DNA from 3 places in the Pantoea jilinensis genome. Region 3 is predicted to be linked to each of the others. Evidence: predicted binding sites of a transcription regulator. Region 3 holds the regulator's gene; each other region holds the start of a gene.
The links. The regulator PurR, encoded in region 3, represses purine synthesis genes. The targets are predictions, from matches to a motif close to CANGCAAACGTTTGCNTG.
Positions count from the first base shown of each region.

Region 1: a site for PurR is predicted at 4,693-4,710, ahead of cvpA (colicin V production protein). Genes of this name have one in related genera too.
Region 2: a site for PurR is predicted at 3,216-3,233, ahead of KTJ90_RS00475 (nucleobase:cation symporter-2 family protein). Genes of this name have one in related genera too.

Region 1 covers NZ_CP077746.1:1,228,528-1,235,873, reverse strand. The annotation lists gene KTJ90_RS05895 (histidine ABC transporter permease HisQ) at 1-685, opposite strand, end outside; gene KTJ90_RS05900 (ABC transporter permease) at 1-3, opposite strand, end outside; gene argT (lysine/arginine/ornithine ABC transporter substrate-binding protein ArgT) at 865-1,647, opposite strand; gene KTJ90_RS05885 (UbiX family flavin prenyltransferase) at 1,907-2,476, opposite strand; gene purF (amidophosphoribosyltransferase) at 2,589-4,106, opposite strand; gene cvpA (colicin V production protein) at 4,144-4,629, opposite strand; gene dedD (cell division protein DedD) at 4,893-5,675, opposite strand; gene folC (bifunctional folylpolyglutamate synthase/dihydrofolate synthase) at 5,665-6,933, opposite strand; gene accD (acetyl-CoA carboxylase, carboxyltransferase subunit beta) at 7,028-7,346, opposite strand, start outside.
Region 2 covers NZ_CP077746.1:104,864-112,209, forward strand. The annotation lists gene KTJ90_RS00470 (AsmA family protein) at 1-1,672, opposite strand, end outside; gene KTJ90_RS00475 (nucleobase:cation symporter-2 family protein) at 1,791-3,164, opposite strand; gene recG (ATP-dependent DNA helicase RecG) at 3,269-5,347, opposite strand; gene trmH (tRNA (guanosine(18)-2'-O)-methyltransferase TrmH) at 5,344-6,042, opposite strand; gene spoT (bifunctional GTP diphosphokinase/guanosine-3',5'-bis pyrophosphate 3'-pyrophosphohydrolase) at 6,045-7,346, opposite strand, start outside.
Region 3 covers NZ_CP077746.1:2,255,408-2,262,753, reverse strand. The annotation lists gene cfa (cyclopropane fatty acyl phospholipid synthase) at 1-825, opposite strand, end outside; gene punC (purine nucleoside transporter PunC) at 1,135-2,337, opposite strand; gene punR (DNA-binding transcriptional activator PunR) at 2,445-3,350, shown strand; gene purR (HTH-type transcriptional repressor PurR) at 3,347-4,372, opposite strand; gene cydH (cytochrome bd-I oxidase subunit CydH) at 4,654-4,743, shown strand; gene KTJ90_RS10655 (C40 family peptidase) at 4,787-5,596, opposite strand; gene KTJ90_RS10650 (Grx4 family monothiol glutaredoxin) at 5,961-6,296, shown strand; gene rnt (ribonuclease T) at 6,340-7,008, opposite strand; gene gloA (lactoylglutathione lyase) at 7,129-7,346, opposite strand, start outside.

The DNA.
Region 1 (7,346 bases), 1.0 Mb from region 3:
CATAACTCGCCCTCTTCACACCGACCGTATAGCGACGGTTCAGCCACCACAGCACGCCATTCGACAGCGTGGTGAACACCAGATAAATCACACCCGCTACAATAGCGAAGTAGAACGGCTGCCAGGTACTTTTCCCCGCCAGTTGCGTTGCCTTCACGACATCTTCCAGCCCCAGCAGCGAGACCAGCGCGGTGGCTTTCAGAATCACCTGCCAGTTGTTGCCGATACCCGGCAACGCATAGCGCATCATGGCCGGAAACAGAATGCGGCGGAACACCTGCGCGCTGGTAAAACCAAATGCAGTAGCCGCCTCTATCTGTCCCTGAGGCACAGCCATAAAAGCACCCCGGAAGGTTTCGGTGAAGTAAGCACCATAGATAAAGCCGAGCGTGATGATACCGGCCACCATCGGGTCGATATCAAACTGCGCCATGCCCAGCGCATCGGTTACCTGGTTGAGGACAATCTGCAGACCGTAGAAGATCAGCAGCATCAGTACGAGGTCAGGCACGCCACGAATCAGCGTGGTGTACCCTTCAAAAATCATCGCCAGCGGCCGGCTGCGCGACAGTTTCGCGCCTGCGCCAATCAGGCCCAGCAGCACGGCCAGTACGACAGAGGTGAGTGCCAGCTCCAGCGTCACCAGCGTGCCCCGAAGAATTACATCAGAATAGCCATACAGCATCGAAAGGGTCCTGTCGTGGGGTGTAAACGAAACGCTGCCCGCAAGCGAGACGGGCAGTTTAGCTTTACCTCTCCGTTGAAGACGCTTTCCGTTATCTGCGGGTCTGAGTCGATTTGTGCATCGGGCAAAACCGGCTCAGTCCCGGCAGAACGGAAACAGAAGGTAAAGCGACAGGATGGTTAGTCGCCGTACACATTGAAATCGAAGTATTTCTTCGCAATCTTGTCGTAGGTGCCATCTTTACGCATGTCAGCAAAGGCTTTGTCGATGGCGGCTTTCAGTTCGCTGTCATCTTTACGCAGTCCCATACCGGTGCCGACGCCAAAGATCTTGTCATCTTTGACGGCCGGACCGGCAAACGCGTAGTTTTTACCGACTGGCTGCTTCAGAAAACCTTCGCTGGCCTGCACTTCATCCTGGAAGGCCGCATCAATACGACCAGCATTCAGATCCTGATAAACCAGATCCTGATTAGCATAAGGGGTGACGTTAACCCCTTTAGGCCGCCAGTTCTGATTGGCATAGGTTTCCTGGGTTGTGCCCTGCAGCAGACCGATATTTTTGCCTTTCAGCGACTCAATGGTCGGTTGAATTTTCGATCCTTTCGGTGCGACTAAACGCGCATTAGCAGCGTAAAGCTTATCCGAGAAGGCGATCTCTTCCTGACGTTTTGCTGTGATGGAAAGTGAGGAGATGATGGCATCAATTTTTTTCGCTTTCAGCGACGGGATCAGCGCATCGAAGTCGCTTTCAACGTAGGTGCATTGGGTATGAATACGTTTACAGATTTCGTTAGCGAGGTCGATATCGAAGCCCACTAACTTGCCTTGCGCGTCTTTCGACTCAAACGGTGGGTAAGTTGGATCTGTGCCGATACGGATTGAACCCGGCACTGCCGCGAATACGCTGGCAGCACTGGATAAGCCCAGCATCAGGGAAAGAGCCAGAACACGCTTTTTCATAGATTACCCTCAAGTGAAGTGCTTTTTGTTATGTGGTTTGTGATGTGTTTGCGCAAATTAATTTGCATGTTTCATGCCAGTTCTGCAAGTTTTCCACGCAGTTAGCGTGATGTCAGACAGGCGAAAACGCTGTGTTTGTAGGGGGAATATAGCAGTGAAGTAAAAGAGAAAAAGCGACGTTGTTAACTTTTGGTGCATCAAATGCACGAAGAGTGATCCGAGGCGCGCTTATGCACTAAATAAGTGCGCCAGCGGAACTTTATGCACCCTGCCAGCGCGCGAAAAGATCTTCAGGTAATTCGATATCGAATTGATCAATAACCCGGTTGACGGTCTGGTCAATCAGCTGATCGATGGTTTCAGGCCGATGATAAAAAGCCGGCACTGGTGGCATTATTATGGCGCCCAGCTCGGCGGCGGTGGTCATCATGCGCAGGTGTCCAACGTGCAATGGCGTTTCACGTACGCACAATACCAGCTTACGCTGCTCTTTTAATATGACGTCAGCCGCACGGGTCAGCAGGGAGTCAGTGTAACTGTGGACGATGCCTGAAAGCGTTTTCATTGAGCAGGGTAAAATCGCCATGCCCAGGGTTTTAAACGACCCCGACGAGATATTTGCTGCAATATCGCGCACGTCATGCACCACATCGGCCAGCGCCTGCACGTCACGCAGCGAATAGTCGCTCTCCAGCCCCAGCGTCTGACGCGCCGCCTGGCTCATGACCAGATGCGTTTCTACTTCTTCCACCTGCTGCAACACCTGCAGCATGCGCACGCCATAGATCACCCCGCTTGCGCCGGAGATGCCAATGATGAGTCGTTTCATATTCCAACCTTATGTCAGCCAATGCACCATCATACGCGGCCAGCAGGTTTCTGAAAACAAACAGGGCGGGATTGCTCCCGCCCTGCTTTATGTTGACCACCCGCTGAGCATATCAGCCCTCGTTGTGCAGCTCGAGGTTTTCGACTTCGTTCTGGCGTTGAAGCGCTTTGGCGTCATCGTTGCGCAGCGATTCCAGATACTCCAGATACTGCTGATCGACATCTTTCGTCACGTAGATACCGTTGAACACCGAGCATTCAAACTGGGCGATGTCCGGGTTCTCTTCACGCACCGCTTCAATCAAATCGTCCAGGTCCTGGAAAATCAGCGCATCGGCTTTAATCAGCTGGCGAATCTCTTCCACTTCGCGGCCATGCGCAATCAGTTCCGTGGCGCTCGGCATATCAATGCCGTAGACGTTCGGGAAACGAATTTCCGGTGCAGCAGACGCCAGATAAACGCGTCTGGCGCCGGCTTCACGCGCCATCTCAATGATCTGCTCTGAGGTGGTGCCGCGCACGATAGAGTCATCCACCAGCAGGACATTTTTATCATGGAATTCGGCACGGTTAGCGTTGAGCTTGCGGCGAACCGCGCTGCGACGTAACTGCTGGCCTGGCATGATAAAAGTACGGCCAACGTAACGGTTTTTCACGAAGCCCTGACGATAAGGCTTGTCGAGAATACGGGCAATTTCCAGCGCGATATCGGTAGAGGTTTCCGGAATAGGAATCACCACGTCGATATCCAGATCTTCCCACTCGCGGGCAATTTTCTCGCCCAGCTTGGTGCCCATGCGGACACGGGCGCTGTAGACGGAGATTTTATCCAGGAAAGAGTCCGGACGGGCAAAATAGACATATTCGAACAGGCACGGATTGCTTTTCGGGTTTTCAGCACACTGGCGGGTAGAGAGCTGGCCCGCTTCAGTGACATAGACGGCTTCACCCGGTGCGACGTCACGGATGAACTCAAAGCCCAGCGTATCCAGCGCGACGCTCTCGGAGGCGACCATATATTCGGTGCGACCATCAGCGATAACGCGCTTGCCCAGCACCAGCGGACGGATGCCATTAGGGTCACGGAAAGCAACCATGCCGTGGCCGATAATCATCGAGACAACCGCGTAGGCGCCACGCACCTGCTGATGTACGGCAGCCACCGCGGCAAAAATGTTGTCGGCTTCCAGCGGATCATTTTGAAAACGATCTAACTCCTGCGCAAAGATATTCAGCAGGATTTCAGAATCTGAGGTGGTATTAACGTGACGGCGGCCCTTTTCAAACAGGTGCTTGCGCAGCACATGGGCGTTGGTCAGGTTACCGTTATGCGCCAGGGTGATGCCGTATGGGGAGTTTACATAGAATGGCTGCGCTTCAGAGGCACTGGAGCTTCCCGCAGTGGGATAACGCGCGTGGCCAATCCCCATATTGCCCTGCAGACGCTGCATGTGGCGTGCTTCGAAAACGTCGCTGACCAGGCCATTTGCCTTTCGCAGGCGAAAACATTTCAGCGCATCAATCGTACAAATGCCTGCGGCATCCTGCCCGCGGTGCTGGAGCACCGTTAACGCGTCATAGATCGACTGGTTGACCGGCATGAAACCGGTGATACCGACAATACCGCACATGTTGTCATTTCCTCATTTAGCCGCACTCCCGGTCACATCACCGGGGTAAAAAACTCGACGTGCTTTTCAGGTAATCAAAAAACCACCTGATGATATAACTGAACTCGGGAATGAGTTGAGACTGTTGCCAGTCTGGACTTTTAGAAAAGCCAGTGAATGTATCAAGGAAGAACAGCAAAGCGGCTACGATCAGCACACCACGCAACGCCCCGAAACAGACGCCCAACACCCGGTCGGTTCCCGACAGGCCGGTTTTCTCCACCAGCGTGCCGATAACGTAGTTCACAATGGCCCCTACAATCAGGGTAGCCACAAACAGCACACCGATGGCGATACCGTTACGAACCAGTTCGTCGTCAAAACCTGTAAACCAGACTGCAAGGTAGGCGTAGTAATGACTGGCGACAAAAAACGCGCATCCCCAGGTAACAAGAGATAAGGCTTCCCGGACAAACCCACGGACGAGGCTGACCAGAGCCGAAAAACCAACTACCGCAATAATGACGTAATCAATCCAGATCATGAACTCTTCCAGCGCCAGTGCAATTGCACCCCTGCATCCAGTTCGGGGCGCATTCTAACAGAAAAAGAAAACGTTTGCGTAGCGGTTTTCTTTTTCTGCATCCATAAAAAAGGCGATGAAAAAAAACGCAATCGCCTGGGTGATTCTCAGCCGGAAAGGCCGTTGAAAATATTCACTATTTCAGGCGTACCGCGACCTGAGCACGCTGTACGCCGGGAAAAAGACGCTGCCTGTTACTGCTATCGGCAGCGCCAATCGCCGGTTTAGCGGGCGCTGTACGGTTTCACAACACCGCCCAACCCTGAGATGCTTTTCAGCTCGCCAACGGCACTCTGCATTTTGGCTTTCGAGGCATCCGGCCCGACGTAAATGCGGGTAATCTGACCCTGAACGGGCGTTGAAGGCACAGTAAAGGCGCGATAGCCCGACAGCCGCAACTGCGCGACAATCTCATTCACTTTGCTGGCGTTTTTCAGCGCACCTAACTGCACCACATAAGCCTGCCCTGCCGGTGCGGTCGTCTCTGCTGCTTTTGGCGCCGCTTCCTGCTTCGGCTGTTCGACCACTTTAGGCGGTTCTTCCGGCTTCGGCTTCGTCTGCTCCACCGCTTTAGGCTTCTGCTGTTCGACCGGTTTCTGCTTAGGCTGCTCAGTGACTTTAGTTTTCTGCTGCTCTGCCACTTTCGGTTTGGTCACCGTCTGTGCAGGCACAGACTGATGAACCGGCGGCGGCGAAACCACAGTCGGTTCGGTATCATCATCCGGCTCGGCACGCCCCTGCTCTGCCGTGACGCTGCTTTTGCTATTACCATTACTGCTGTTGACCGCATTGCCCGCGCCTTCAGGTGGCTGGGATGGCAGCGACTGGGTAACCGGTGGCACCATTTCACTGTCCTGCTGATCGTCAGGTTTCGGCACCAGCGGAATGGCGGCAAACTCCTCTTTGTAATGCTTTTTCTGACCATCCAGCAGCCCTGGCAGCACAATCACGCCAACGGCGACCAGAATAACGGTGCCGACTAAACGGTTTTGAAACTTACTTGCCACGTCCTTTCTCCGTTTCAATCGATTCCATGACCTGCGCAACGGTGTGGAATGAACCACAGACCAGCACAGTGTCCTGCGGCGCTGCCCGCTGGCGTGCCTGCTGCCAGGCGAGCTCAACCGAGCTAAAGGCTTCGCCCTGCGAGAGGCAATCCAGCAGTTGCTCAGCACTGGCGCCGCGCGGACCGTCAAGCGGTGCGCAGTACCAGGCATCGACCATGGGTGCCAGCGCCGTCAGCGTACCGGCAATATCTTTATCATGCAGCATGCCCACGACGGCATGCACTTTGCCGCGTTTCGGCAGCGTCGCCAGCTGTGACGCCAGATACGACGCTGCATGCGGATTATGGGCGACATCCAGAATCACGCGCGGTGATTCACTAATCGTCTGAAAACGCCCTGGCAGCATCGCCAGCGGCAGGCTGGCGCGAATTTGCGCCTCACTGACCTGAAGTCCAGATACACGCAGCGCCACCAGCGCGGTCGCCGCGTTAGGTAACGGCACCTGGGGCAGTGGCAGATCGTTCAGCTCCCCCAGCGCATCATGCAGCGACCAGCTTTCGGCCTGTGCATGCCATGACCAGTCACGGTTGCGCTGTAACAGCTCAGCGCCTTTTTCCTGCGCGACCACCGCGATGCTGTGTGGCATATCGGGTTCACCGACGACTGCCGGTTTCCCCGCCCGGAACACACCCGCTTTCTCACGCCCGATGCTTTCGCGATCCGGCCCAAGCCAGTCAGTATGATCCAGTGCAATGCTGGTGACTACGGCGACATCGGCATCCACGATGTTGGTGGCATCCAGCCGTCCGCCGAGGCCGACTTCGAGAATCACCACATCCAGCTGCGCCTGGCGGAACAGATTGAGCGCAGAGAGCGTGCCAAATTCGAAATAGGTCAGGGAGATATCCGCACGTCCGGCTTCAATCTCCGCAAAGCTGGCGCAGTGCTGCGCTTCACTCAGCTCCTTTCCCTGGACCCGAACACGCTCGGTGTAGCGCACCAGATGTGGCGAGCTGTAGACGCCAACGCGGTAGCCCGCGGCAATCAGCAGCGTTTCCAGGGTCCGACAGGTCGTGCCTTTGCCATTAGTGCCGGCTACGGTAAAGACAAAGGGAGCGGGTTTCAGCAGGTCGAGACGAAGTGCTACCTGACGAATACGGTCCAGACCCAGTTCGATGGCCTGAGTATGCAGGTGCTCAAGATAATAAAGCCACGTGGCCAAAGGCGACGTGGCTTGAGGAAGGTGAAGATTGTCCATATGTCCCGTTTTGCTTATTTATACCTGGCAGACTGGTGCTGCGGTATACGGTGCATTGGTAAGAGGTGCTTTGGACGCACCTCTCTATCTCCTGTCAGGCCTCGTTGCTTTCCGATTCAGTCGTCGCAGGAGCGGACTGTTCACCGTCATGCAGCGGTGCCGGCAGGTTCATCATTTTTGCCAGCAGGCTTGCCAGTTTGTAACGCATTTCCGGACGACGAATGATCATATCGATCGCGCCCTTCTCAATCAGGAACTCACTGCGCTGGAAGCCTGGCGGCAGTTTTTCGCGCACGGTCTGTTCGATCACGCGTGGACCGGCAAAGCCGATCAGCGCTTTAGGTTCCGCGATATTGAGGTCACCCAGCATCGCAAAACTGGCCGAAACGCCACCCATCGTCGGGTCAGTCAGC
Region 2 (7,346 bases), 1.9 Mb from region 3:
CCTGACCGGCCTGCATTGTCTGCTGTAACTGTTGACTGTCCGTCGTCACCGACAGAGTGCCATTCACGGTCGGGCGCAGTGGCTGGCCTGCGGGTAATGCACCGCTTAGTTGCAGCTGCATATTACTGTCACCGGTTAACGGCAATACGGGCCATCCCCAGTTCTGCAACACATTCACCGACACTGCCCGACCCGTCAGTTGCAGTGTCAGAGGACGCGCTGGCTGCTGACCTACGGTGGCGGTTCCTTCGAGCAGGCCCTTGTTACTGAACGCACTCAGTTCAGTAACCTGAATCTGCTGCGGGTCAGCACTTAGCGCAATCGACGGATGACGCAGATCGGTGCGGTTAAAGGTCGATTCTGCCGCGTTCAGGCTGAGCTTACCCGACCAGATCCCCCACTGATGCTGCTGAGCCAGCAGCAGGTTTTCGCCAGCGCCATCCAGTGAAGTCAGTTGGAAGGGAAACGCCGGATTAATATCGATAATCAGGTTACGGTTAGAGGTGAAACGCGTTACCTCTACACTCTCCAGCCACGCGGGCAGTGTCGCCTGCCAGCGGTCACGCCAGTCCTGCGGCAGCGTGTATTCCAGTCCGGCAACGGCCAGATTTTTCAGCGTCAGGCGCTTATTGCTGCGCGACCAGTCACCGTCAGCCCGAATCACCCCGTTCGCCCAGCGTGAACTGAATTGTGTCAGCGCCACACCCTGCGGTGAGAAATCCAGGTTAAGGATAGGGTCATTAAGCTCAAATCCACCGTCGATAAAATTGCTGGCATTCAGCGCCAGTGAACCGTCGTTACTCTGCCAGTCATCTCCCTGCCAGTTAACGTTTCTCAGCGTCAGATCCAGATCTGTCACCGCCCAGTCAGGCCCCTGCAGACGGGCATCGGTCATGTCGAGGCGGGTAATGGCAATTGACGGAACAACCTGCAGGGTATGCAGGAAATCTTTCAGGCTGCTGGTAGTCTGCAGACGGATGTCGTTCAGTCGCAGCTGATTAATTTTCCAGTTGCCCTGGGCATCGCGCTCACCGTTACCGGTCATGGAGCCACGCGCCAGGTCGGCACCAATATTGTCAAAGCGCATCCGACCCTGGGAAACACTGCCCTGAATCAGGACGTTTTCACCCGGCACATTATTCAGCGTCATGCTGCCTGCGCTCATCTGGAAGCGGGCATCGCGACCCAGCATATCCAGCCCCGTGGGCTTCCACGGCAGGATGCCGCCATTAACCTGCTGAGCAAACAGCGGTAATGCGCTCTTGGGACTGTCGATACGCATATTATTGAGTTGCAGGCGATCGGCCTGAATCGGCAGCGTGCTGCCCTGCGCCAGATTAGCCAGATTCACTTCCCCATCGCGCAGCTCAAGGCTGCTGAAATGCAGCGGATCGCTGAACTGAATCAGCGCCAGGCCGAGATCAACCCGTTTCGCGACCAGCACCGCAGGCTGACCATCGTGACCAAAGCTGAAGTCATCCAGAATGATATGAGAGGGAGAAGAGAAATTGTGTTCAATTTTACTCAGGGAGAGATGCCATTCGGTTTTGTCGCTCACCCAACGGCTAAACCAGCCTGCACCCCACTGTGTCTGCAGCAGTACATAGATCACGACCAGGGTAAAAAGCAGCAGTAAAAGTAAGGTGAGGAAAAACTTTCCAATAAATTTCATAGCATCCTTCCCGAGTTAAATCCGGTGAGAGGTTGTTATGCCTGAATTACCGTTACAGCTCAACAGCCTGGATGTAAATCCGAATAATTAGCAGGCAGGCCGAAGCCTGCCTGTGGCCTTACTTCTCTGGCGGAAAAATCAGGTTGAGCACGATTGCGGTAATACCGCCTGCGGCAATGCCGGAAGAGAGCAGCGTTTTCAGCCAGTCGGGGGCAAACTGCAGGATCAGTGGCTGCTGAGACACGCCCAGACCCACCGCCAGCGACAGCGCGATAATCATGATGGCGCGACGATTAAGCGGCTCGCGTGACACGATGCGAACACCTGAGGCGGCAATGGTGCCGAACATCACAATGGTTGCGCCGCCGAGTACCGGCTCAGGGATCATCTGCACCAGACCGCTGACCGCCGGGAACAGCCCCAGCACGATCAGCATCAGTGCGACAACAAAGCCCACGTAGCGGCTGGCCACGCCGGTCAACTGAATCACACCGTTGTTCTGACCGAAGCAGGAGTTAGGGAAGGTGTTAAACAGCGCGGAGACAAAGGAGTTGAGGCCATTCGCCAGCACACCGCCTTTCAGGCGCTTCATATAGAGCGGGCCGCTGACCGGCTGTTCCGACACATCCGAGGTGGCTGTGATATCGCCGATGGTCTCCAGGGAGGTCACCATAAACACCAGCATCAGCGGAACGAGCAGGTTCCAGTCGAAGCCCAGCCCGTAATAGAGCGGGGTCGGCACCACGATCAGCGGCTGATCAGCAGGGATGCCCGCTGCCGGCAGCATGCCCATCGCCCAGGCCAGCAGATAGCCCACGGCCATCGCAATCACCAGGGAGGCGACGCGCAAATAGGGGTTTTTCTGCCGGTTAAGCAGCACGATCACCAGCAGCACGGCACCGGCCAGCATCAGATTCTTTGGCGCGCCAAAGGTATGGGCACTCATCGCGCTGAAACCGCCGCCAATCGAAGTCACTCCTACCTGAATCAGCGACAGCCCAATAATCATCACCACGATACCGGAAACCAGCGGCGTGATAATCCGGCGAGCCAGATGCAATACGCGTGACAGCACCATTTCGGTACAGGAGGCCACCATCAGCGTGCCAAATAGCGCCGCCATCATGGTGGGCACATCAGCGCCGCCATTTTTCAGCGCCATCCCGCCCATGATCAAAGGCGTCACAAAGTTAAAGCTGGTGCCCTGAATCGACAGCAGACCCGAACCCACCGGTCCCCAGGTTTTGATTTGTAGCAGCGATGCCACACCTGAAGCAAACAACGACATGCTGATAACGTGCCGGGTATCTTCTGCGGGCAGGCCCAGCGCCTGACAGATCAGAATGGCGGGTGTGATGACCGCGACAAACATCGCCAGCAGATGCTGACCAGCGGCAAACAGCGTTTGCGGCAGAGGTGGACGATCTTCAAGACGATAAATCAGTTCGCTTTGCGTGGCGGAAGGCTGGTCTGGCTGAGGATTGGTGGACATCTTCTGTTCTTCCCAAAAAATAATGTGGCGATTGTAATCATCCGCCGGGCAAAAGCAATCGTTTGCCCGGCGTGGATATAAAAGCCGACTTGAAGGGGTCTCATTCAGACGTTGGTAAAACGGGTGTTCTCTGGCAGCCAGCGTTCAATCAGGGCGCTGGCCTGCTCGGGATAGTGCTGGTGGATGTGGCGCGCCACACGCTGAACTTCGGGCACCATCGCTGCATCGCGCAGCAGGTCAGCCACTTTAAATTCGGCGTTGCCGGTCTGACGTGTGCCCAGCAGTTCACCCGGTCCGCGAATCTCCAGATCGAACTGGGCAATAACAAAGCCGTCATTACTGTCGCGTAGTACCTGTAAACGCTTCTGCGCCGTCTTGCTCAGCGGCGCTTTATAGAGCAGTACGCAGTGTGATGCCACGGCACCACGACCCACACGGCCTCGCAACTGATGCAGCTGTGCCAGCCCTAACCGCTCAGGGTTTTCGATAATCATCAGGCTGGCATTCGGCACGTCCACGCCGACCTCAATGACGGTCGTCGCTACCAGCAGCTGGAGTTCATTCGCTTTAAACGCCTGCATGACCGCCTGTTTTTCAGCGGGTTTCATGCGGCCATGCACCAGTCCGATATTTAAGTCGGGCAGCGCGGTTTTCAGGGATTCCCAGCTGGCTTCTGCCGCCTGTGCTTCCAGCAGCTCTGACTCTTCAACCAGCGTGCATACCCAGTAGGCCTGACGTCCCTCCCGGCAGGCATGCTCAACCCGCGCCACAATCTCCTCGCGTCGCGTATCGGGGATAGCCACGGTGGTCACCGGGGTACGTCCCGGCGGCAGTTCGTCGATGGTTGAGGTATCGAGATCGGCATACGCGGTCATCGCCAGGGTGCGCGGAATCGGTGTGGCGGTCATGATCAGCTGATGCGGATGGAAACCCTGCTCCTCACCTTTTTCCCACAAGGCCAGACGCTGGTGGACGCCGAAGCGGTGCTGCTCATCAATAATGACCAGCGCCAGACCATTGAACTGCACCTGCTCCTGAAACAGAGCGTGTGTGCCCACGACCATTGCTACCTGACCGCTGGCTATCGCCTCCTGCTGTGCCTGGCGGGCTTTGCCTTTCTGTTTTCCGGCCAGCCAGCCGACTTCAATCCCCAGCGGCGCAAACCACTGGCGGAAGTTACTGGCGTGCTGTTCAGCCAGCAGTTCGGTCGGTGCCATCAGCGCAACCTGCTTGCCATGGGCGATAACGTTCAGCGCAGAGAGCGCAGCCACCAGTGTCTTACCCGAGCCGACGTCGCCCTGCACCAGCCGCATCATCGGGAAATCATTGGCCAGATCTTTCTCTATCTCCGCCACCACGCGCTTTTGCGCATTGGTCGGCGAGAAAGGCAGCGCGGCCAGCAGCTGGTCACTGAGATTGTGTCGCGGCGGCATCGGTAACGCGTAATAGCGCTGAGCGCCTGCGCGCACTGCCAGCATGCTGAGATTATGCGCCAGCAGCTCTTCAAGAATTAATCTGCGTTGTGCCGGATGACGGCCACTTTCCAGCTCGCTGAGCCGTAGATCGGGTGGCGGACGATGCAGTGTGCACAGCGCATCTGGCAGGCTGATTAAGCCGCCGCTTAACTCTTTCGGCAACAGCTCGGCAATCGGGCAGCTTTCCAGCAGCGTCAGTGCCTGGTCAGTGAGATTACGCAGCGTGGCCTGTCGAATGCCTTCGGTCGTGGGATAAACCGGTGTTAAGGTCTCTTCCAGCGTCACATTGCTCTGCTCGCCCTGGATGCGGTACTCGGGATGAATAATCTCAGCGCCGCGCTGACCGCGCTTAATTTCACCATAAGCGGTAACACGCCGTCCCGGCGACAGATTGTTCTTCATCCCGGCATTAAAATTGAAGAAGCGCATTGTCAGCACGCCACTGCCATCGCTGATCTGACACACCATCATCCGGCGACGACCAAAAGTGATATCTGTGTGCAGCACTTCGCCTTCTACTGTGGCCCAGATACCGGGAAGCAGATCATTGATAGCATAGAGTTGGGTGCGGTCTTCGTAGCGCAGCGGAAGATGAAGCAGGAGATCCTGAACGGTGTGCAGGTCAATTTTGGCCAGTTTTGCTGCCTGGCTGGCACCGACGCCGGTCAGTGTACTGAGCGGAATGGCATCCAGCAGACGGCCTTTCATCGTCTTTTACCGGTCGTCTGCATGGTTGCCCACCAGCTGGGATCGGCGTCGACTTCGCCCTGCGCATTGATGCGCGGATAGGGTAGACCTTTCTGCTTTGCGACCCGCGCGAGCACCGGGAATCCGCCTTCGAACAGCAGGCGTTGCTGCTCATCCTCGTCCAGCAGGCTGTAATCGCGCAGGTAAAGACCGGCGTTCTGCCGCTGTCGCTGGGCTTCATAGAGGATAAGCGCGCAGGCGACCGAGACATTCAGCGACTGCACCATACCCACCATGGGGATCACGATCTGACGATCAGCCAGCGCCAGCGCTTCTTCGGTGATGCCGGTTTTTTCCTGCCCCATCAGAATGCAGGTGGGAAGGGTATAATCGATCTCACGAAAATCCACCGCATCGGCGGAGAGATGGGTCGCTAAAACCTGCATCTTCTGCTGTTTGAGCTGTTTTACGGCATCGCCGATGGTGGGATGGGTGACCACTTTCACCCAGCTGTTGCTGCCGGCAGACGCGGAAGCCTGCGTGCGCATCCGCTGGCTCGGCCAGACGGCATGCACTTCGTGGATGCCAACGGCGTCGGCCGTGCGGATCACCGCTGAAACATTGTGTGGTTTATGCACCTGCTCCATGCAGACCGTCAGGTCGTGCTGGCGCAGTGCCAGCATCGCCTGAATCCGGGCAAAACGTTGATCGTTCATGCCTAATTACGGTTACGGTGGACTTTGATCACATCCGGCATCACGCGAATTTTACGCATGATATTCGCCAGATGAACGCGGTCACGTGCGGTGAGGCGGATAAAGGCGCTATAGACGCGACCATCACGCTCTTCGGTATTCAGGCTCTGAATATTCGAACCCGCCGTGTTGATGGCCGCCGTCAGGTTAGCCAGCGCACCCTGATGGTTAAACATGTCGACTTTGATTTCTGCTACGAACTCCTGCTCGGTGACTTTATCCCACTCAACCGGCATGAATTTTTCCGGCTCTTTCTGGTAGCCACGAATGTTTCGGCAGGATTCATGATGCACCACCAGCCCTTTGCCAGGACTGACATGGGCAACAATCGGGTCACCAGGAATCGGTCGGCAGCATTTGGCGAAGGTAATCAACACGCCATCTGCGCCTTTAATCGGCAGTTTACCGCGCTTGCTGGTGCTGGTGATGGCCTTGCTGTCAGCCTGCAGCAGGTTCTTCGCCACGACCACGCTCATCGCATTGCCGAGGCCAATTTCCGCCAGCAGATCATCAAGGGACGTCAGCTTCATGCGGTCCAGTTCCTGTCTGATATTCTCAGCCGGGATTTCAGCCAGTTTACGGCTACCGCCCAGCGCATGGCTGAGCAGGCGGCGACCCAGATTAACCGAGTCTTCGCGCTTGAGGTTCTTCAGGAGCTGACGAATTTTGGCGCGGGCTTTGGAACTGACGACAAAATTGAGCCAGGCGGCGTTTGGACGAGCGCCTGGCGCGGTGATGATCTCAATCGTCTGACCGCTGGTCAGGGTTTGCGACAGCGGATAAGGCTGGCGGTCAACGCGTGCGCCGACGCAGGCGTGGCCGATATCGGTGTGCACCGCATAGGCAAAATCTACCGGCGTCGCGCCGGTTGGCAACTCAACAATGCGGCCTTCAGGCGTAAAGACGTAGATCTCATCAGGGAAAAGATCGGACTTCACGCTTTCAATAAATTCAAATGAACTGCCCGCACTCTGCTGCAGCTCGAGCAGGCTTTGCAACCAGCGCTGCGCGCGAATCTGTGCAGTGGTGCCACTTTCGCCCGCCTGTTTATAAGCCCAGTGCGCAGCGACCCCCATTTCTGCCATCTGATCCATATCCTCGGTGCGAATCTGCACTTCAACCGGCACGCCGTGCGGGCCGATCATGGAGGTATGGAGCGACTGATAGCCGTTGGCTTTGGGGATGGCGATATAATCTTTAACGCGGCCCGGACGCGGCTTATATAAGCTGTGCATCTGGCCCAGAACGCGATAGCAGGTATCCAG
Region 3 (7,346 bases):
CATATCGGTCTTAATTGCACCAATAGTGTGAAGCAGGAAAATACCGTCAGGTTTTAAATTACGATCGACCACATCAAAATAGGTGGCGTAATTTTTTGGCCCGACATGTTCGAACATTCCCACTGAAACAATACGATCAAACTGCTCATTCAGATCGCGATAATCCTGCAACAGAATTGTGACGTCTAATCCGTTACAGCGCTGCTGCGCCAGTTTTTGCTGTTCGGCGGAAATCGTCACGCCATGCACTTTGACGCCGTAATGACGTGCAGCAAATTCCGCGAGTCCGCCCCAGCCACAGCCAATATCCAGCAGCGACATCCCGGGTTCCAGCGCTAATTTCCGGCAGATCATATCCAGCTTGGCTTCCTGTGCTGTCGCCAGCGTCGTGGCCTCTTTCCAGTAGCCACAGGAATATTGCATATAAGGATCAAGCATCAGTGAAAAAAGATCGTTGCCGAGATCGTAATGCTCTTTACCGACAATCCAGGCCCGTTTTTTTGATTGCAGATTCGTTAAGCGAGCGGCGGCAATGCGCAACGTATCTTTAAAATGATGAGGCAATTGCTGATCGAGTTTATGTTTAAGTACGTGGTGAAAGAACATATCCAGCCGGTCACACTCCCACCATCCATCCATATAGCTCTCACCGAGCCCAAGTGAACCCTCCTGCAGAACACGTTTAAAAAAACCTGGATGCGTGACATGAATATCCCATGGACGTGAACCATTGATTTCGACATCCGCTGATTCCAGCAGTTCATGAACGATGCGATACCAATGGTTCTCTTCCGGGCTCACTACTTCAGCATAAGATGAACTCATAGCTTTTCCACCACCTGTCCAATCTGAACCTGAACAAAGAGTAGCCAATTTCGTCAGGCATTGAGAAACGTTACGGATGACTCCGCACACCGGTTATTGTGTGATACAGAGGACTGGAATAGCCTGCAGCTGGACGGGCAAGATGAGAATAACGCGCGCGAATACCGTCCCGGCAACAGGGTGCCAATCAGATTATTACGTTATTATATTGTTGATTTATTACAGATTTGTTGACCCGAATGAGTATATTCTCACGCGGGTCAATATTCAATGACTTATTGTTAGGATGCTAACTAAGAAGTCAGTGTGTCAGTGATTATCCTGGCAGGCAGGTTGCGCTGAGGCAACAACACTTTGTGCGCTGTCGGCACGCTGCATGGCGAAGCCGAACAGCGCGAGCACAATGGTCGCCGTCATCGTGAGTGTGGTGGTAAACAGCGCCTGAGTTAATCCGGCTGATACCGCCAGGCTTGCGGCGAAGCACAGACCTAACTGCAGTGTGTTCTGCAATGCGGCCGCTTTGCCGGTAGCATTCGGGAAGGGCATTAATGCACTGGAGACCACAATCGGATAGATCGCGCCGTTCGCCAGCGCCATGCCGCAGAATGGAACCATCAGGCTAACCAGCGTGCTGTTGCCGGCAAGCGCAACAGCAAACAGCGCCAGAATGCTCAGGCTGTAGATACCCAGTAACCAGGGCAGCAACTGTGAACCGTTAAAGCGGTTGAGCAGGGCGCGACAGCCGAAGCCACCTATCAAAAAGGCGAGGGTCTGTGGCACATAACTCAGGCCGATGTCGGCAGGCGAGAGACCTAAATCTGCCAGAATAAACGGCGAACCCGTCAGCCAGGCAAAGAAGCTGGCAGAACAGGCTGAGTAGATCAGCACGTTGCCGCTATAAACCCGCGATTTGAGCAGGGTAAAGAAACCCGGCTGTGCCTTTTTTTCACCTGCGACTTTGCGAACAGTGGGCAGACGCAGCGTGGTCAGAATCAGGGCTACCGCAATCAGGGTCAGCACCAGGAAGATTGAACGCCAGTGGAAATGACCAATCAGCCAGGCGCCCAGCAACGGGGCCAGTGCCGGAGAGAGTGCAACCAGCGGCATAATGGTGGCGAAAACTTTGTTGGCACGTGCGGCAGGGTAGCGATCCACGACCAGTGCCTGCCAGCTAACGGCAGCAGCACAGACGCCAATCGCCTGAACAAAACGTAGCGCCAGCATCAGATAGATATCATTGACCCACAGCATGCCTGCACAACCGATCCCAAACATGGCCAGCCCGGTAAGCAGCACAGGTTTACGGCCAATGCGATCGGAAAGGGGTCCCCAGAAGAGCTGACCCACAGCGAAGCCTCCCAGAAAAAGACTCATACTGGCGCTGATCAGGCCGGGTGAGGTGTTAAACGTTTGCTGCATCGCGCCGAAGGCGGGCAGGTACATATCGGTGGCTAAAAAGCCGAGCATGCTCAGCAGGGCAAGGTAAGGCATAAATCCTTTATTCGACAACATCTCATTCTCATTTTTGCAGGATAAACGCGGCAGAGTGTAAAAGGTGCGTTTGCTGCTGTGAAACGGTAATATTTGCCGCTTGCTGTTAAAAATTTTGAAGGCAGATTATGTGGTCAGAATATGCATTAGAAGTGGTTGACGCAGTCGCCCGTGGCGGCAGCTTTAGCGCTGCTGCGCAGGAGTTACATCGGGTGCCCTCTGCCATCAGTTACACGGTGCGGCAGCTGGAGAGCTGGCTGGCGGTGCCGCTGTTTGAGCGTCAGCACCGTGAAGTGGTACTGACTCCGGCAGGCGAGCATTTTGTCCGTGAAGGGCGCAGCGTCATCAAAAAAATGCTAGCCACACGACGACAGTGTCAGCAGCTGGCCAACGGCTGGCGCGGTCAGCTCAGCATCGCGGTTGACCGTATCGCTAAACCTCAGCGCACCCCGCAACTGGTTAAAGATTTCTATCGCCATTTCCCCGACATGGAGCTGATCATCAGTTATGAAGTTTTTAACGGCGTCTGGGATGCGCTGGCCGATGGCCGGGTAGAAGTGGCCATTGGGGCCACCCAGGCGATTCCGGTGGGCGGACGTTTTGCGTTTCGCGATATGGGCACACTCAACTGGCGCTGCGTGGTCGCGCCCGATCATCCCCTGACGCAGGCGAGCCAGATCGATGACGACACGCTGCGTAGCTGGCCGTCACTGGTGCTGGAAGATACTTCACGCGCACTGCCGCGCCGAATGACATGGACGCTGGATAACCAGCGCAGGCTGGTGGTGCCGGAATGGCAAACCGGGCTGGAGTGCGTGCAGGCGGGATTGTGTGTGGCGATGGTGCCCGGTCATCTTGCCAGGCCACTGCTCGACAGCGGCGATCTGGTTGAACTGACTCTGCCGGTGGCGTTTCCGGACAGTCCCTGCTGTGTCAGCTGGGCTGAGGATCGCGCATCACCGGCGACTGGCTGGTTGCTCAGCTACCTGGGTGATGCGCAAACGCTTAATCAGGAGTGGTTAAGCGAGGATTAACGGCGATAGTCGCGGAATGGACCGTCGGCCACCGAGCGGCGCTCAATCAGCGTAGGGTGTACTTCAATCGTCTGTGACACTTCACGCTTACTGGTGATGCGGTCCAGCAGCATATCCAGCGCTTTTTCACCTAACTGAGCTTTAGGCTGATGCACGGTGGTCAGGGCCGGTGCGAAATAGCGGGCGTTGCGCACATTATCATAACCGATCACCGAAATATCCTGCGGTACGCGCAAACCCATTTCGTCGGCGGCGCAAATTGCACCCATTGCCATGATATCACCACCGCAGAACACCGCCGTCGGGCGCTGTTTCTGTGACAGGATCTGCTGCATCGCCTGATAGCCCGACTCCGGCTCAAAGTCACCCTGGACAATCCACTCGGCGCGCGGCTGAATGCTGGCTTCTTCCAGCGCCTTCAGGAAACCGGCATGACGTCCGCCACCGGTATTACGCTCCATCTGACCGGGGATAGCACCAATGTCGCGGTGACCGCGTTCAATCAGATAGCGTCCTGCCAGATAGCCGCCCTGGAACGCGTTATCCAGAACCGTGTCGGTGAAGTCGGCGCGCGATTCGCCCCAGTCCATTACCACCATCGGGATGTTACGGTTCTCTTCCAGCATCTGCAGCAGGTCGTCTGGATATTCTGAGCACATCACCAGCAGACCATCGACACGCTTCTGCGCCATCATGCTGAGATAGGCGCGCTGTTTTTGCAGATCGTTATGCGAATTCCCCAGAATCAGCGTATAGCCTTTGTCAAAACAGTGATTCTCAATCGCTTCAATAATCTCTGCGAAATAGGGGGCTTCGCTGGAGGTCGCCAGCAGGCCCAGCGTTCTGGTGTGATTCACTTTCAGGCTGCGCGCCACGGCGCTTGGCGAATAGTGCAGTTCTTTTATCGCCTGCCAGACCGCGTTGCGCGTCTCTTCTGCGACAAAGCGGGTTTTATTGATGACGTGCGAAACTGTCGTCGTTGAGACGCCAGCGCGTTTCGCCACATCTTTAATTGTTGCCATGAAAATCGGACTCCAGTGCTTATCTAACTCTATGATAAGCGTAGTGTTAAACGTTTGCGTCTGCTCAGGGTTTTTTCCGCAAAAATGCCGCGTTTCTGGCCGGTTTACAGGCCGCTGGCGAAAATCAAACGCCTGAAAACCGGCGCAAACGGAATCAGGATTGCGCGCGTTGCGCAACAAAGGCGGGATTCTAACAAGGCTGAACGGATAAAACGAGATTTTTACCGGGCCCTGTGGGAAAATGCGATATCCCCACAAATTGTGTGACTAAGGAGCAAACAATGAGTACCGATCTTAAACTGGCTTTAATGACGACTGCGGGCTGTCTGCTGATGATTGTAGCCTTTAGTTTTACCGCCATTCTGCACTAAAAAAAAGCCGGGAATCTCCCGGCTTTTTACGACTGTTTTCTGGTTAGCGTATGGTTTTCGGCGTCATCACACGACGGGCACCAATGTAATGACGCTGCCAGTAATCTTCCCCTAATGCGCTAATCTGAATGTCTTTTCCGGTACGCGGTGACTGGATAAACTTGCCATCTCCCAGGTACACGCCAACGTGATCCGCTGTACCGCGACCATTAATACGGAAGAAGACCAGATCGCCTTTCTCCAGCGACTCACGCTTGATGGGTGCGGCGTCACGCAGGTGATACATCTCATTAGCGGTACGCGGAATCTTAAACTTCACCAGATCTTTATAGGCGTACCAGACCAGGCCGCTGCAATCGAAGCCGGTATGCGGCGAAGTGCCGCCCCACTGGTAGGGTTTACCCAGCTGGCCCATCAGTTTGGTCATCGCGGTTTCGCGAGCCTTCTGATAACGCTGACGGTGGGATTTGCTCATTTTAATCGTGCCCGGCTCGCTGGTGGTGACCTCAGCGGTTTTTAGCAGGCGCTGATGGCCATAGCGTTTCTTCTCTTTGTTCTTTTGCTGGCTTTTGCTTATACGGGCGGTTTTAAGCGAGGTCTTCTTAGCAGGCGTCTGTTTGGCAGTGAGTTCGACTTTTTTCTGTTTTTTCGTTTTAAGTTTTTGAACAGGGCTGAGGCGAGTCTTTTTCGTCACCGTTTTTACCTGGCGACGTTTGCGGCGTTCATCGTCGCGCGCACTCTTTTTTTCTGCTTTATGCGTACTGACGTTCACCGGCGTGTGCGGTGAAGCAGCAGCGACGTTGAAAAACAGTTGCGCAATGGCCAGCATGAAAAGCGTAATGATTAAACGCATAGTCCGTTGATTAGTTAAGTTGTCAGGGCCACTACGCACCGCGACAAAGTTGAGATTAATCTGATCCAGGATCAGGGCCCAGGCCATTCTAGTCCAGTTCGTTTAAAAACTGTAATGCCTTTTAATATTAATCTGTGCAACCCACGTAATCGCGCTGAAAATGAACATTTTCAGCGTCTTATATCAGCGAAATTATTACGAATTATTAAACTGTTACCCGCTGTTAATAATCAGAGGGTCGTGCATCCCGCTGCAGGACTTAACAATGATGGCGGTATAATCGGTAGCGGACAAAATCTCGTTTTCAGTCACGCTGCGAAGTCGCTACAATAAACAAACACGAAGTCACGATTTAAGGAAGGCAATTATGAGTACTGTAGAAAAAATTCAGCGCCAGATCGCAGAAAATCCGATCCTGCTGTACATGAAAGGTTCCCCGAAACTGCCTAGCTGCGGTTTCTCTGCACAGGCGGTACAGGCGCTGTCAGCCTGTGGTGAGCGTTTTGCTTACGTGGATATTCTGCAGAATCCGGACATTCGTGCCGAGATGCCGAAATTCGCTAACTGGCCAACCTTCCCGCAGTTGTGGGTTGATGGCGAGCTGGTCGGTGGCTGCGACATCATCGTTGAGATGTTACAGCGTGGTGAACTGCAGACGCTGATCAAAGAGACTGCAGAAAAATTTAAAGAAGCAGAATAAAAAAAGGCCGACATCACGTCGGCCTTTTCCATTGCAGCATCCCTTATGCGGATGCACTGGCTTCTGCATCGCCTTCCGCGAAAGGCAGTGGCCAGCCGCCTAAGCGTTTCCAGCGGTTCACCAGCTCGCAGAACAGTGTTGCTGTCTGCTGCGTGTCATAAAGCGCCGAATGCGCCTGGGTACTGTCAAACTCCATTCCCGCCGCAATACAGGCTTTCGCCAGAACCGTCTGACCCAGCACCAGTCCGCTGAGTGCCGCGGTGTCAAAGGTGGCAAAGGGGTGAAACGGATTGCGCTTCAGGCTGGCACGCTCTGCCGCTGCTGACATAAAGTTCAGGTCAAAAGTGGCATTGTGCGCCACCATAATGGCGCGATTGCAGCCACTGTCCTTAATCCCCTTGCGCACCATTTTGAAAATGGCATGCAGCGCTTCATATTCACTGACTGCTCCGCGCAGCGGATTGCTGGGATCGATACCGGTAAACGCCAGCGCTTCAGGATGCAGCAGCGAACCGACAAAAGGTTCGACGTTGAAATGCAGCGTCTGGTCAATCTGAATCCAGCCCTCTTCATCCATTTTCAGCGTGATGGCAGCAATCTCCAGTAACGCATCGGTTTGCGCGTTGAAACCTGCGGTTTCAACGTCGATCACCACCGGATAGAAGCCACGGAAACGTTGATTGAGTGCATTAGGGGAATTCGATTCAGACATCAGGATCTCGTTGCAGAAAAAGGGCAGCGCGTATTATGGCAAAAAACGGGGCCGGGTGCAGCAGATGAAGCGCAGAGAAGGGGATTCAGCCCACCCGAACGGGCAGGCTGAGGGGCAGGTTTAGTTGCCCAGGCCGTTGCCGGCATCTTTGTTTTCGATCAGCTCGATTTTGTAACCATCGGGATCTTCAACAAAGGCAATAATGGTAGAGCCGCCTTTGACCGGGCCAGCCTCACGCGTCACGTTGCCGCCATCTTTACGGATGCGTTCGCAGGCAGCTGCCGCGTCATCCACGCCCAGTGCAATGTGACCATACGCATTACCGAGGTCATACTTAT